4 regions of the Phyllobacterium sp. SYP-B3895 genome follow, and region 3 is predicted to be linked to each of the others. Evidence: predicted binding sites of a transcription regulator. Region 3 holds the regulator's gene; each other region holds the start of a gene.
The links. The regulator LexA, encoded in region 3, represses DNA repair genes until DNA is damaged. The targets are predictions, from matches to a motif close to TGTTCNNNNTGTGTTCNG.
Positions count from the first base shown of each region.

Region 1 (3,690 bases), 270 kb from region 3:
GTGAAGAAACGCTGCGGCAGGATGAGGTGGAGGCTATCCTTGGCACGCGTCATCGCCACATAGAGCAGGCGGCGCTCTTCCTCGAGTTCGGCCGTCGTTCCGGCGCCAAGGTCGGACGGGATGCAGCCATCGACAGCATTGAGGATAAACACGGATTTCCATTCCTGTCCCTTCGCGGAATGGATCGTCGACAGGATAAGGTAGTCCTCGTCAAGCAGCGGAACGCCCGATTGGTCGCTCGTCGCATCCGGTGGATCGAGGGTGAGTTCGGTGAGGAAACGCTCGCGAGACGCATAGCCTGCGGCGATCTGTTCGAGTTGCAGCAAATCCGTCTTGCGTATTTCGGCATCCTCGTGAATGCGGTCGAGATGCGGTTCGTACCAGGCGCGCGCTCGCTCGAGCTCGGCAGGCCAGCCTGTCGTTCCGCGCTTCAAGTCGTTCAGCGCATCGACGAAAGCTGACCAGTCATTGCCCGCACGGGGAGGCGCGGCAATCTGCGCGAGCGCGCCGAGCGGATCGGGCTGCTCGGCCATTTCATCGAGAACGCGGCGCGCCGAGGTCGGGCCGACGCCCGCTATGATCTGCATAAGCCGGAAGCCCGCAACGCGGTCGCGTGGGTTTTGGGCAAAACGCAGCAAGGCAAGCATATCCTTGACATGGGCGCTGTCGAGGAACTTGAGGCCGCCGAACTTGACGAAAGGAATGTTGCGCCGCGTCAGTTCGACTTCCAATGGGCCGCTGTGGTGCGACGTCCTGAAAAGCACGGCCTGCTGCTTCAGCAAGGTTCCCGTTTCGCGATTTTCCAGTACCTGTTCGACGATGTAGCGGGCCTGGTCTGCCTCGTCCTTGACGCTCACCATGCGGGGCCGCTCCGCCGATTCGCGCTCGCTCCAGAGGTTCTTGGTAAAGCGTTCTCGCGCCAGATCGATCACGCCGTTAGCTGCGGCAAGGATCGGCCGGGTCGAGCGATAGTTACGGTCAAGGGTGACGATACTCGCCTGCGGTGTGAAGGTGGCAGGAAAATCAAGGATGTTGCGTACGGTCGCTGCGCGAAATGAATAGATCGATTGCGCATCATCGCCAACGACCGTCAAACCGACGCCGGCCGGCCGCAAGGCCAGAAGAATCGAGGCCTGCAGCCGGTTGGTGTCCTGGTATTCATCGACGAGAACGTGATCCCAGCGGCAGCCCATATCGTCGGCGAGCATCGGATCGCCGACGGTTTGCGCCCAATAGAGAAGCAGGTCGTCATAATCGAGTACGTTCTGCAGCTGCTTGGCTTCGACATAGGCGGCAAAGAGCTCGCGCAGCTGTTTCTCCCAGCCGGCCACCCAGGGAAAGAATGCCTGCAGCACCTCAGCGAGCGGCGCTTCCGAGTTGACGACGCGGGAATAGATGGCAAGGCATGTTCCCTTGGTCGGAAAGCGGCTTTCCGTCTTGGAGAAACCGAGTTCGTGGCGAACAAGGTTCATGAGATCGGCGCTGTCTTCACGGTCGTGGATCGTAAAGTCGGGATTGAGGCCGATCTGTTCGGCATAATCGCGCAGCAGGCGCGCGCCAATGCCATGAAACGTGCCCGCCCATGCGAGCGCGTCGGTCATGATTGCGGCATTAGCGCCCAACACCTGCCCACAAATACGCTCCACCCGCCGCGCCATTTCCGAGGCAGCCCGGCGTGAGAAGGTCATCAGAAGAATGCGACGTGGATCGGTGCCCTTGACGATGAGATGCGCCACGCGGTGGGCAAGCGTGTTGGTTTTGCCGGATCCGGCGCCGGCAATGACAAGCAACGGCCCGCCAATGGTCGATGGAAGCAACTCTGTTCCATATTCGACGGCAAGCCGCTGTTCGGGGTTAAGTTTCTCCAGATAGGCAGCGCCCATAGTCCCTCATTGCGGCAAGCCGGTCGGCTGCGTAGCGGCAGCGGTGAGTCGTCGCGCAAGACTACTCCAGCTTGGCCTGCGAACAAATGAAGAACTTTCGCGTTTGGCGTGTAGTCGCGAAAATCGACCGGCAAAAGGTGAATTGAGCCGAGTGGCTAGTCGCCGACGAACGTGACCGTCTCGGCGAGTGGCGCGCGACCTGTACGCGGGTAATTCACCGTGGGGTCTTCGTAACCGATCGACATGCCGCAGAAGAGGATGAGACCGTCCGGAGGTGACAGGGCGTCCGCGACCGACTCGCGAACCTGCGACCACGCCATCTGCGTGCAACTGTGCAGGCCTTCAGCGCGGAGCAGCAGCATCACGGTCTGCAGATACATGCCGACATCAGCCCATTGCGGCAGGCCCAGATCGCGGTCGATATAGCAGAACAGCGCGGCTGGCGCACCGAAGCAGTTCCAGTTGGCAATGGCTGCCCGCTGGCGCGCCTCCCAGTCCTCGCGCGCAATACCGAGCGCGCTGTAGCGCTCCTTGCCGAAAGCGGACCGGCGCTCGGCGTAGGGCGACTTCAACACGGGCGGGTACATCTCGTACTGCCGCTCGTCCCAAGGGTCGCCGTGGGCCACGCGCTCGACGGCGTCGGTCTTGAGTTCAGCCAACGGCGCGCCGGTCATCACATAGGTATTCCACGGCTGGATATTCGATCCGGACGGAGCCCAGGCCGCGGCGGACAGCACGCGCTCGAGCAATTCCCTCGACACAGGCTCGTCTTTGAATCCGCGCACCGCCCGTCGGCTTGCAACTGCCTCATATACATCCATGATCGCCTCCATACCGCGATGCGTTTTTTACTTTTTTTGCAATGGAGGTTGTAATCACACCGTGGTCTGGGAGGCCTAAATCAAACGTTTAGCGACCTCATGCGTGTGAGGGCATCGCCACAGGCCCTTGGTCCTATCGAGCATCGCCAACATCAGGAGCTTCTATGTTCCTACGCGCCGGCGCTATCAGCCTGGCCCAGCTCAAGTTGCCGAATTATTTTCATCACTGCGGTTGAAGACCAATTGTCCGCGGATGGAGGATGAAAGGGCGAAATATCCAGGAGGGATGCTATGTCCCGTGAAGTCAGCTTCGGATTGGCTGATTTAAGGCTGGAAACAAAATCGGAGATCCTGGTCGCTTGATCGCGCTTGTCCGGTTTTGGGCGATACCGCTTTCGAGGTGGCTGCATGGCTGTTGGAGTCTTGGGGCAAAGTGATTCGGAGATTGGATTTTGTCGGCTCACGACGATCCACACAACCTGATGCCGAGGAATTCTTGGTGGAGGAGGGTACCGATCATGCACGGCGTCCCATTGGAGCGTCGTGGGACCTTGGGTGCCGGTCTATTCCACGGCGTTCATTAGTGTGCAGTTTGTTCTTTTTCTTACGTTTGGGGTATTGCTAAAAAAAGTCCAGTAATCTAGGGCTTTCAGCGGTTCGGAGTGTAGCGCAGCCCGGTAGCGCACTTGACTGGGGGTCAAGGGGTCGTCGGTTCGAATCCGGCCACTCCGACCAAAATTCCCCAAAGAAATCATCATCTTAAGAAATAGGTCCGCAAGGGCCCTTTTCTATTTTAGAGAAATTGGGTCCATTCTGGGTCCAGTAAGGGCGAACGACGCCTTCCGGTAAGCGAGAAAGGGTCGGACCCAGAATCGCGCTCAGCGGCCCGCTGTGTGGCAAGGAAGTGGCATTGAGGGCGGTTATCGCAAAATTACGAAAGCTTATTTGTGAAACAAAATGGGGATACCCCTACTTTGATATCGCAA
Region 1 is NZ_WJIG01000002.1:529,658-533,347, reverse strand. Features, by position in the region: gene GF108_RS08960 (ATP-dependent helicase) at 1-1,883, opposite strand, end outside; gene GF108_RS08955 (nitroreductase) at 2,039-2,704, opposite strand; tRNA gene GF108_RS08950 (tRNA-Pro) at 3,363-3,439, shown strand.
Region 1: a site for LexA is predicted at 1,962-1,979, ahead of GF108_RS08960 (ATP-dependent helicase). Genes of this name have one in related genera too.

Region 2 (3,690 bases), 490 kb from region 3:
GTCTATCTCTACGATCCGAAGGGAACCGCGGATAGCCGGAATGAAATTCACCGGAAGGTGGCAAGCCTGGTCGCTGAGAACATTTGAGGTTTGCTGGGCGGCGATCCGGTCGCCGCTCAAACAGGGCCCGGGCAGACTGGTCCCCTGTTGTTATCAGCGCCAAGTGTGCCGCACATTTCCCACGGCGGTCATCCCCGGCGATCCCCTCTTGCGTCATCTAAGGGTCGTCTGCACTGCGTCACCTCGGGCCGTTCTCGTTTCCGCCATCCTTGGGCTCCCCTCACTGCCGCGATCCACGGGATCTCCTCTCCGTCATCCTCGGGCCCTTGTCCCGAGGATCCATCGCGACGCTGTCTGCCCACGGAGAAAGAATGGCCCTCCGGCATGAGTTTGCCCCGCGAAGAAGAATGGGTCCTCGGGTCTAACGCCCGAGGATGACGGCGGAGAGGGTGGATGATGGGAACTTATGCGAGAAGCTCCCACTCAGTCATCGAAGTCCGCTCGTTCGACTCGGTCCTATGGATAAACATCGGACGGGGGAAGTGCAGACGGCGGACTGCCCCATTACCGTCACCGCAGGCCGTTCTCACTTCCTCTATCCTTCGGCAGTCTGCACTGCCGTCACCGCGGACGCTGTTCGGCCACGGAGGGAGGAGAACGTCCCTCTGGCTCCCCTCACTTCCGTCATCCTCGGGCTTTGTCCCGAGGATCCATCGTCGACGCTGTCTGCCCACGAAGAAAGAATGGGTCCTCGGGTCTAACGCCCGAGGATGACGGCGGAGAGGGTGGATGATGGGAACTTATGCGAGCAGCGCCGCCACTTCGTCCGATGGATAAACGTAGGAGGGGGAAGTGCAGACGGCAGACCGCTCCACTGCCGTCACCGCGGACGCTGTTCGGCCACGGAGGGAGAACGTCCCTCTGGCTCCCCTCGCTTCCGTCATCCTCCGGGCCCTTGTCCCGAGGATCCATCGTCGACGCTGTTTGCCTCACAAAGCGAAGAATGGCCCTCCGGCATGGACGCTGTCCGCCCCACGAAGAGAGAATGGGTCCTCGGGTCAAGAGCCGAGGATATCGGCGGAAAGGTCGCTGATGTGAACGCATGCGAAAACCGCCGCCACCCGGCTCTGGATGATCTGCCTACCCCACCCGACCTCTACTGGCGCGTCAGGCTCTCGCTCTTGCAGATGAGCCCGCCCATGACACAGCCCGAAAGCGAAAGGGTCGCCCCGGTTGCCGTCGCCTTGCCATTATAGGTCTTGCCCTCGTCGAGCTTGTTCACCGTGCCCTTGTAGGAACCACTCTTGCCGGACATCGAGCCGATCGACTTACCCTTGTATTCGCCGGTCATCACCGTGCCGCAATAGGTATCTGTCCCACAGGACGAATATTGAATGATGGTGCCGTTTGGCCGCTTCCACGATCCGACGATCGCTTCTTCTGCAAGAGCAGGGCCAGCCATAAGGACAAGGCCGGTGCAGGCCAAAACTATTCTGCGCGTCATGAATTTCCTCCCGATACGCGGCGATCTCCAGCATCGCCATTTCTTACGCAAACGTAAACGTAATTCAAAATATCGGGGAAAGAAAGCAGCCCCAGCCGAAAATCCGCCTGTTTTCACGCAGCGTGGGCGGGAGTGAATTGCCGAAGTTCAAATTCGCAAACCGCGCGTTTGGTTATCAAACTCTTCAGGCCGGCAGATCCGATTTTAGGCAAATTTGCGGCAAATGCCTGCAATTGCTGGCGTGCTATATTTAATGAATTGCGAAGTTTACGAGTTGTTTTTGTTTTGTTTGTGCGCGGTTAATCATGGCTTTTAACAGCAATTTCAAGCCTATCGTTCATTCTTAAAAGCATCGAAAGAGCACGCCGAAACAAACAAATGGCGGTTCTCAGAAGTCTAACAGGGCTTTTCGTTCGACACGAATTTGGTTCAACAAGGGGTTTGACTGAAATGGCACGCTTTGATCTTCAGACTGTCGAAACCGGCGACGCCGGTGGCTCCGCCCAGACCGACATCCTCTTCGAAATGGGCATCATGTACGCAACCGGTCGCGATTGCGCCGTCGACCTGGTGGCCGCGCACAAATGGTTCAACATCGCCGCTATCAAGGGCTGCGATCGCGCCGCGGAACTGCGGGCCGAACTTGGCAAGACAATGTCCAAGGTTGATCTCGCAACCGCCCTGCGCGAAGCCCGCAAATGGATGACGACACACTGATCTGTCGGAATGGACACAACCTTGGCGTGTAGAAAATTCTCTTCTGCACCCTATGGCTAGATTGCCAGCGGTGGATGGACACAAGATTGTGATTACAGTATAAGTTAGCCATACTGCTACGCTACAACTATAAGTATTGTATTTATTGCAACCACGGCGGACGGACATTCATGGATGAACTCGAAGAATTGCTCGCTAGGCTCACGGCTGCCCAAAGGCAGCTGATAACGAGCTCAGCCAAGACCAAGACATTTCCTGACAACAATACTTTGCAGAAAATCGCAACGCTGGCCCTCAACATTTCATCGGTCGAGACCATGATTGTTGAGACGCAAGGCCGCGCGCAGTTGGCAAGGCTGGCCAAGGCAAACGATTAGAGCACGTCTTGTTTAGATAGTATCGGTCTGCCGGGGAAATTACGCAAACAAACCGGCCGCCGGGACGGCCGGGTTATCCGCAACGGATCGATCAGACGCCAGCCGGGCCGACGCGCGATGCTTCAAACAGGAACCAATGGCGCCGCTCGGACTCGTCGATATAGTTCTCGATGATGCTGGTCGTGGCGCTGTCATTGTATTCGCTGCAGAGTTCATGCACCTGGCGCAGATAGCTGATGAAGCTCTTTGTATCGTCGCGCAGCTCGGCGATCATGTCTTCAGGCGTCACGAAATTCGCGTCATTGTCGAGAAGGCGCTGTTTCGACGAAATCTGCCCGATCGACTTGAGCGTGGTGCCGCCGATCTTGCGGACGCGTTCGGCAAGAACGTCGGTCATGGCGAAGATCTGTTCGCCTTGCTCGTCGAGCATCAGGTGATAGTCGCGAAAATGCGGGCCGCTCATGTGCCAGTGAAAATTCTTGGTTTTCATGTAAAGCGCGAACGTGTCGGCAAGCAGCGCATTGACGGCGGCGGAAATATCGCGCGTCGCCTTTTCCCCAAGGTCGGTAGGGGTGGCGAGGGGAGCGCGCTTGATCGTCTGGAGGGATTTTGTGGCCATAGGTAATCTCCTGAATTAAAGGCGGGAACATAGCCCGGCGCCCGCAGCTGCGGGCCCCGCGCCACTTTCCTAGCATGCCGAAGGCGTGCTTGCTGCCTCAAATCTTTAAAGAATCATTGCCCGCGTCTTCAAACCGCACGAGCGACGACTTCTCTTTCACCTGCGTTCCTTCGCTTGCTATTTCGGCAATTCTGCCATCATGCGGTGCGGTGATCGAATGCTCCATCTTCATGGCTTCGAGGACGAGCAAAACCTGCCCCTTCTTCACCTGATCGCCCACGGCAAAGCGCACAGATTTCACGAGACCCGGCATTGGCGCGGCAAGGCGATCGCCTCCACCGCCTGCCGCTTCGGCAAGGAGGAACGGGTCGGCAACGCTGAACGTTGCCGCCGCGCCCTTGGCAAGCACGGCGACCCCATGCGGTATCGTCATGGCCTTGGCATGAAGATTGATGCCCTTGCCGGTGACATGC
Region 2 is NZ_WJIG01000002.1:754,520-758,209, reverse strand. Features, by position in the region: gene bla (class A beta-lactamase) at 1-87, shown strand, start outside; gene GF108_RS10125 (DUF2147 domain-containing protein) at 1,157-1,504, opposite strand; gene GF108_RS10120 (sel1 repeat family protein) at 1,955-2,221, shown strand; gene GF108_RS10115 (hypothetical protein) at 2,392-2,598, shown strand; gene GF108_RS10110 (Dps family protein) at 2,690-3,217, opposite strand; gene GF108_RS10105 (acetyl/propionyl/methylcrotonyl-CoA carboxylase subunit alpha) at 3,315-3,690, opposite strand, start outside.
Region 2: a site for LexA is predicted at 1,780-1,797, ahead of GF108_RS10120 (sel1 repeat family protein). Genes of this name have one in related genera too.

Region 3 (3,690 bases):
TTCCGATGAAAAAACTGGCGGCATTCGTCGCCCTTGCCGGTTCCGGTTTCTATCTCCTGCTCTCTGGCGCTGACGTAGCGGCACAGCGCAGTTTTGTGATGCTGGCGGTGATGCTCATTGCCATGATGGCCGATCGCGCGGCAATCTCCATGCGCAATCTCGCCATCGGCGCTTTGATCACGATAGCGCTGCTTCCGCATGAAATTCTCGGACCGAGTTTCCAGATGTCATATTCGGCGACGGGCGCGCTCATTGCATATTACGGATGGAGATCGCGCCGGAAGAACAGGTCAAACCGGACGAAAGGCGAGGGATTGCTTCTGCGTTTGCCGATGATGGCGGCAAGCCATGTCGGCGCCATCGCCATGACTTCGTTGGTTGCCGGGACGGCGAGCTCGATCTTCGCCGCCTACCATTTCAACAACACAGCGCCGCTTGGGCTTGTGGGCAACGCGCTGGCGCTGCCCGTTGTCTCGATCTTTGTGATGCCGTTTGCGGTGCTTGCTGTTCTTGCGATGCCATTTGATCTCGATTGGCTGCCGTTTGCGGTCATGGAACGCGGCATCGAATGGGTCATTGCGATCGCGAAGATGGTCAGCGCGCATTCGCCAAGCGGCAATTTCGGATCAATGCCGCAAACGAGCCTGCTTTTGATGACCGCGGGACTGGTCCTGCTCATGTTGCTGACAACACGGCTGCGGCTCGTCGGATTCGCCGTGATGGCCCTGGCGATAGCACCGCTCCTCTCGGCACGTCCGCCGGATATCGTGATTGCCGAAGAGGGCAAACTCGTTGCCTTAAGTGCCCCTGATGACGCACTGACAGTGAACCGCGCGACCGCAAGCCGGTTCACCCTCGATAACTGGCAGCAGGGGTACGGCGCAAGTCAAGTGCTCACGCCGGCAAAGAATGGTGCACCGCCGACCGACGGGCAGTTTGAGTGCGCCGACGGCGTGTGCCTCGCACGAGAAACCGGCGGCCTCATCGTCGCCTATACGGATGATCCGACCAAAAAATCAACGGCTTGTGCCGAGGGCGATATCGTCGTCCTTGCCTTCACCGGTCCCGCTGCAACCTGCGACTCGGGGGACGTTCTTGTAATTACCGCGCAGGAGTTGGCGTTACGCGGCTCCGCAGAAATAAGGCTCGGTGAAAGCAATGCCGATCCACCGTCCGGACTTGGTGCGGCTGCACTTGCTGAAGAACAACTGCGGGCACGCCTACAGTCTGCGCAAATTATCTACGCCGTGGGCTCCCCGCAGCGCCCATGGAACGCCTATCGGGTCTTTTCCCGCACGGCCCGCAATCTTGCGGAGCAAAAACTGCAACGGCGTGCTGCAAAGACCAAGCCACCGGCAGACGATCAGGAAGACCCGATACATCAGTAACGGCGGATCAAACCGACCAGCTTGCCCTGCACGCGCACCCGATCCGGCCCGAATATGCGCGTCTCATAGGCCGGATTGGCGGCCTCGAGAGCAATCGACGCCCCTTTGCGCCGAAAGCGCTTCAAGGTTGCCTCTTCGTCATCGACGAGCGCAACCACGATTTCACCGGGATTGGCGGTGTCGCCGCGTCGGATGACGACTGTATCGCCGTCGAAGATGCCCGCCTCGATCATGGAATCGCCCTTGACCTCCAGCGCGTAGTGCTCGCCGCTGCCGATCATGTCTGGCGGCAGGCCGATCATATGCGTCTGGTTCTGGATGGCGGATATTGGCACACCGGCCGCGATCCGGCCCATGACGGGTATGTTGATGATCGTCGGCGCGCCGTCGTCATCCGAAGCGCGCGGCTGCGGGCGGGGCGGGGTGACATTGCGGCCGAGGCTGCCCTCGATCACGCTTGGCGAAAATTTCTTTTGCGCATTGAGGCCAGGCGCAATCGAATCCGGCAAGCGCAGAACTTCCAGTGCCCGCGCGCGGTTAGCAAGCCGGCGAATGAACCCACGTTCCTCGAGCGCTGTTATCAGCCGATGTATGCCTGATTTGGACGCAAGGTCCAATGCATCCTTCATCTCGTCAAAGGATGGAGGGATGCCGGTTTCCTTCAGGCGCTCATGGATAAAGAGCAGAAGTTCGTGTTGTTTACGCGTGAGCATCGGCGATCCTTCGAAACGGAATCGGAAAAACAAAACCAGAACAAACACTATCTGTTCCAGTTGTGTTCCACAAGTATTAATATGTCGTGTAGAAGGAGTGCGCCGATATCGAAATCGCGGAAATGACTCATTGCCGGTACCACAGCGACGCAAATGATGACGATGTGTCAGTACTTACCGACGACGTTGAAGAAGACACCGCGGTCGTTGAGCGTCAGGTCGCGCAGATCGTCGGAGAAATTGCCGAAATTGTAGCCGACACCGACCTTGAAGTTCTCGCCGACGTGGCGATAAACGGCGGTGAGCACACCAAGATCCGTCGTATCCGCTTCGGCCATATACATGACGCGCCCTTCAAGCAAGGCGTCCCATTTCTTGACGATATGAAAATCGGTTCGAACAATGCCGAGATGCGCTGAGGAAGTCTGCCAATCGGAGAATTCGTCGAGATCATCCTGAAGCCGCTCGCGCACTTCGCCGTAGCGGAAGCCGTATTTCGCGCCGACTGAGAGCCATGGAACGAGATCGTAGGTGAAATCGGCGGAAAGAATGTTGCTGCGCTGTGCCGGCCCATATTCGTCGCCGGTCACCGCGCTGACCTGATCCTCGCCCGGAAGATCGTAAAGCCAGGTATATTTGAAAAGGGCGTTCAGCCGGTCGTTCGTGACCGGACGATAGGCATAACCGAGCGAGGCTTCGACATAGTCGCCATCCCTGAACGAACCATCACCGTTCGAGTCCGAGAGAACTGAATCGATATTGGCGAGCAGCCGCCAGTTGTCGTTCGTTTTCCAGCTGAATCCCGTGGCGAAGAGGTAGGTGTTGAGATCGCGGGTATCATCGTCGGAATCTTCGAAACGAGTCTCACCGCGAATGCGCGCGGCAATGCGATCCTCATCCTTGTAGCCGACCGACAGGGAGATCGCCTTGCGGTCGAAATCGGAACGTTCGAGATTTGTGGAGGGATCGATCGTATCGTCTTCGACTGTGCCGATCTCGAGCCCGCCATCGACCGTCCATTTGGCATCGGGCGTATAGACGACACCGTAGGTTTGGGCGAGCGAATTGCGCCTTCCGAACAGGTCATAATTGTTTTCAGCATAGGTCGACCAATAATCGTCGAGCTTGCGCCGCGCACCGATGACGATCGCGCCGTAATCAGTCCCATCGAGATCGTAGGTACGGTCGAGGTCAAAGGCACGGTCGGGGTCGAGGCGGTAGCCGAGATAGTAACTATCCTCCGCTGTCGGCTCATAGGTGACGGCGGCGAGGGCGCCGAGCCGGATGTTCTTCAGCGTCACATTGCCGGTGTTTTTGACGGTGAAGCTATAGGTGATGGTCGAGCCGACCGTATTGCCGGATGGCGGTCCAGTCTTCTTTTCCAGCACCAGCCCCGGCGCGGCCACAATCGGCGTCGTCACGGCGCCGTCGCTGCTGATATCGCTGCCTGACGGCAGCGTACCGGTGACGGTGGCAGCATTGTCGACCTTGCCGGCATCGATGTCGGCCTGCTTCAGCGTATAGAGTGCGGTAAAAGTCTTGTCGTCGAAAGCCCCGGGGGCAAGCTCGGCAATGGGATCGCCGCTGAC
Region 3 is NZ_WJIG01000002.1:260,214-263,903, reverse strand. Features, by position in the region: gene GF108_RS07685 (ComEC/Rec2 family competence protein) at 1-1,388, shown strand, start outside; gene lexA (transcriptional repressor LexA) at 1,382-2,101, opposite strand; gene GF108_RS07675 (hypothetical protein) at 2,269-3,690, opposite strand, start outside.

Region 4 (3,690 bases), on a different contig from region 3:
TATCCAACTACCTGACCCAGCAGGGCATCGACAACCGCCGCTTCGATGTACGCGGCTTCGGCCCCTCGCAGCCGGTGGCAACCAACGCGACCGAAGCCGGGCGCGCTCAGAACCGCCGCGTCGAAATCCAGATCGCGCCGCTTACCTGATAGCGAGCGCCACGGCGATCTTCGCTGCAAGGCGCGCATTGTTCTCGACGAGAGCGATGTTCGCCTTGAGGCTCTCGCCCTTGGTGATGTCGAGAATTTCGGAAAGGAGATATGGCGTCACGGCCTTGCCGGTGACGCCATTTTTCGTAGCACGAGCGATCGCCTCGCCGATATAGCCCGCCATCCTCTCCGCCGGAATTTCGTCCGCTGCCGGAATGGGATTGGCGATCAGCATGCCGCCGTTGACGCCGATGGCTTCGCGTGCCCGCTGAAACCCGGCGATTGCCTCGGCTGAGTCGAGCCGCAACGGCGCCTTGATCGGCGATTGGCGCGACCAGAAGGCGGGAAGCACATCGGCGCCATGGACGACGACCGGAACGCCCTTGGTCTCAAGCACTTCCAACGTCTTTTCGATATCGAGAATGGCCTTGGCCCCGGCCGAGACGACGATGACCGGGGTCCGACCGAGCTCTTCAAGGTCAGCCGAAATATCGAAACTCAATTCTGCGCCTTTGTGCACGCCGCCGATTCCGCCCGTGGCAAAGACCTTGATGCCAGCAAGGTGCGCGGCAAGCATGGTGGCTGCAACCGTCGTGCCGCCAGTGCGTCCTTCGGCAAGTGCAAAGGCAAGGTCGGCGCGCGACAGCTTCATGGCGCCATTCACCTGCGCGAGCGCTTCGCGTTCATCGGCGGATAGCCCGATCTTGAGGCGGCCATCGACAATGGCGATCGTCGCTGGGACAGCGCCTTCTTCCGCGATGATGGCCTCGACATCCGCGGCCATGCGGCTGTTGTCGGGATAGGGCATGCCATGAGTGATGATCGTGCTTTCCAGCGCGACAACCGGCTTGCCCGCATCAAGTGCCTGCGCGACCTCGGGGGCTATATCGGTAAAGGGATTGAGGGTCATGTCGGCTCCTTTGATCAACGCAGCAAGGTCGCATCGGGTATCAAGGAAAGCGCTGCGTCGAATTCCTCGGGGGTAAAGATCGGGCTGGCGGAATGTGTCTTCAATGTCAGCATCGACGCGGTCATACCTTGGCGGACTGCCTCGTGAAACGCGACACCTTGCATCAGCCCGGCAATCGTGCCGCCGGCAAGCGCGTCACCTGCGCCGGTCACATCAGCAATCCCGTCGACGCCAGGCGGTTCGAGTGTATAGGCAAGATCATTATGGTAGGCGAGGGTGGGACCGGCACCATTGCTGACGACGGCGCCTTGAAGGCCCGCCGCGCGCAAAGCTGCGCAGATTTCCTTTAGCTCTGCGGATTGGCCAAGACCGGTCAGCGCCGATGCTTCACGGCGGTTCATGAAAAGGCAGCTGAGATTGCCAAGGATCGTGCGCAGGCGCACCGCCTTTGCCGGGGATATCGCCAGGGCATAGATCGGCCGATGTCCTGCGAGGCCCGCAAGCCTTTCCAGCGCATCGGCCGGAAGGTTGGCATCGCAAAATATGGCGTCGGCCGCCGCCACGGCATCGCGCACCTTGCGCCGGCGCAGTTGCCGGGGGAGGCCGATCTCATAAAGCGCCATGTCGGCGATTGCGGCGACGACATCGCCATGTTCGTCGAGGATTGCCGTATAGCTCGGCGTCGCCCGGTCCATGAAGACGACGGAGCTATCGATGATGCCGGCTGATTCGATCGCTGCGCCAATCGTCTCGCCGATACGGTCGCCGCCGCGTATGGACAAGAGTTCAGCGGCGATGCCGCGCTGCATCGCCAACCTTAACGCATTGAAGACACCGCCGCCCGGCTCTTCGCGCATGATGCCGGGGTTCGAAGCGCCGGGGACAAACGGTACGGTGCTTTGGCCGCGCCGGTCGAGATGGGCGCCGCCAACAGCAAAGAGCAGCGGTTTGTTGCCTGACGTCATGGGTGATTGCTTTTCCGATTAAAACCACGGATTGAAGGGCTGGCGTTGCGCTACCTCTCTAAAGTGTCAGTCGGACCGGCGCAATAATCCGGCCGATTCGATTTTCGTAACTCCGGTTTGTCCGGCAACGCCCGGAAACAGGGGAAAGCTTGCCCGACAGCATGTCGCGCCCGTACAAGAACATTTTACGAACATTTTGAAGTTATGCATTTATTTCAATTACTTATGTCTATTGCAAAATGAGAACAAAACAGATACAAATAAGTTCATCAGAAGCGACATCGGGACTTCATGCACAACACAGGGGTAGTGTAACATGGCTCAAAATTCATTGCGGTTGGTTGAGGGTAATTCGGTGGATAAAACGAAAGCGCTGGATGCGGCATTGTCCCAGATCGAGAGGGCCTTTGGAAAGGGCTCGATCATGCGGCTTGGCCGCAACGAGCAGGTTGTGGAGATCGAAACGGTTCCGACCGGCTCGCTGTCGCTCGATATTGCCCTTGGCGTCGGCGGATTGCCGAAAGGCCGCATCGTCGAGATTTACGGGCCTGAAAGCTCAGGCAAGACCACGCTTGCCCTGCATACGATCGCCGAAGCCCAGAAGAAGGGCGGCATTTGCGCCTTTGTCGACGCTGAGCACGCGCTTGACCCCGTCTATGCCCGCAAGCTTGGCGTTGATCTTGAGAACCTTCTGATCTCGCAGCCGGATACGGGCGAGCAAGCGCTTGAAATTACCGATACGCTGGTGCGATCCGGCGCCATCGACGTTCTCGTCGTCGATTCCGTTGCGGCGCTGACGCCCCGGGCGGAAATCGAGGGCGAGATGGGCGATTCCCTGCCGGGTCTGCAGGCCCGCCTGATGAGCCAGGCGCTGCGCAAGCTTACCGCATCGATTTCCCGTTCCAACTGCATGGTCATTTTCATCAACCAGATCCGCATGAAGATCGGTGTGATGTTCGGTTCACCAGAAACGACAACGGGCGGCAATGCGCTGAAGTTCTATGCATCTGTTCGCCTCGATATCCGCCGCATCGGATCGCTCAAGGAGCGTGACGAGGTCGTTGGCAACCAGACGCGCGTCAAGGTCGTCAAGAACAAGCTGGCGCCGCCCTTCAAGCAGGTCGAGTTTGACATCATGTATGGCGAGGGCGTCTCCAAGACGGGCGAGCTGGTCGATCTTGGCGTCAAGGCCGGCATCGTCGAAAAGTCTGGTTCATGGTTCTCCTATAATTCGCAGCGCCTCGGCCAGGGCCGCGACAACGCAAAACTGTTCCTCAAGGAGAATCCGGAAATAGCCAATGAGATCGAACTGGCGTTGCGCCAGAATGCCGGTCTCATTGCCGAGCAGATGCTCGACAAGAATGTCGGGGAAGTAGAGGATGACGAACCCGACGCCGCCGAAGGCTGAGCCGCCTCCAGATATTGACTGAGGATTTGAGACCCGCGGCCAGTGACGGCTGCGGGTCTTGGCATTTTGCCTTGGCCAATTCCCTGGCCGGCCGCGCTTTACCTTGGGCCATTCCCTGGCCGGTCGCACCTCGCGGCAATAGGGATTTTCTGGACAGCACGCAGCCCTGTCGCTACAAGCGTTTCGTTCCGCTCCTTCACTAAGAATGGGGCTATTTCCATTTGGATATAAGAAGTCAGAAGGCAAGCAGCATGAGTG
Region 4 is NZ_WJIG01000003.1:770,620-774,309, forward strand. Features, by position in the region: gene GF108_RS16285 (OmpA family protein) at 1-149, shown strand, start outside; gene GF108_RS16290 (pseudouridine-5'-phosphate glycosidase) at 142-1,059, opposite strand; gene GF108_RS16295 (carbohydrate kinase family protein) at 1,074-2,024, opposite strand; gene recA (recombinase RecA) at 2,341-3,432, shown strand; gene alaS (alanine--tRNA ligase) at 3,684-3,690, shown strand, end outside.
Region 4: a site for LexA is predicted at 2,201-2,218, ahead of recA (recombinase RecA). Genes of this name have one in related genera too.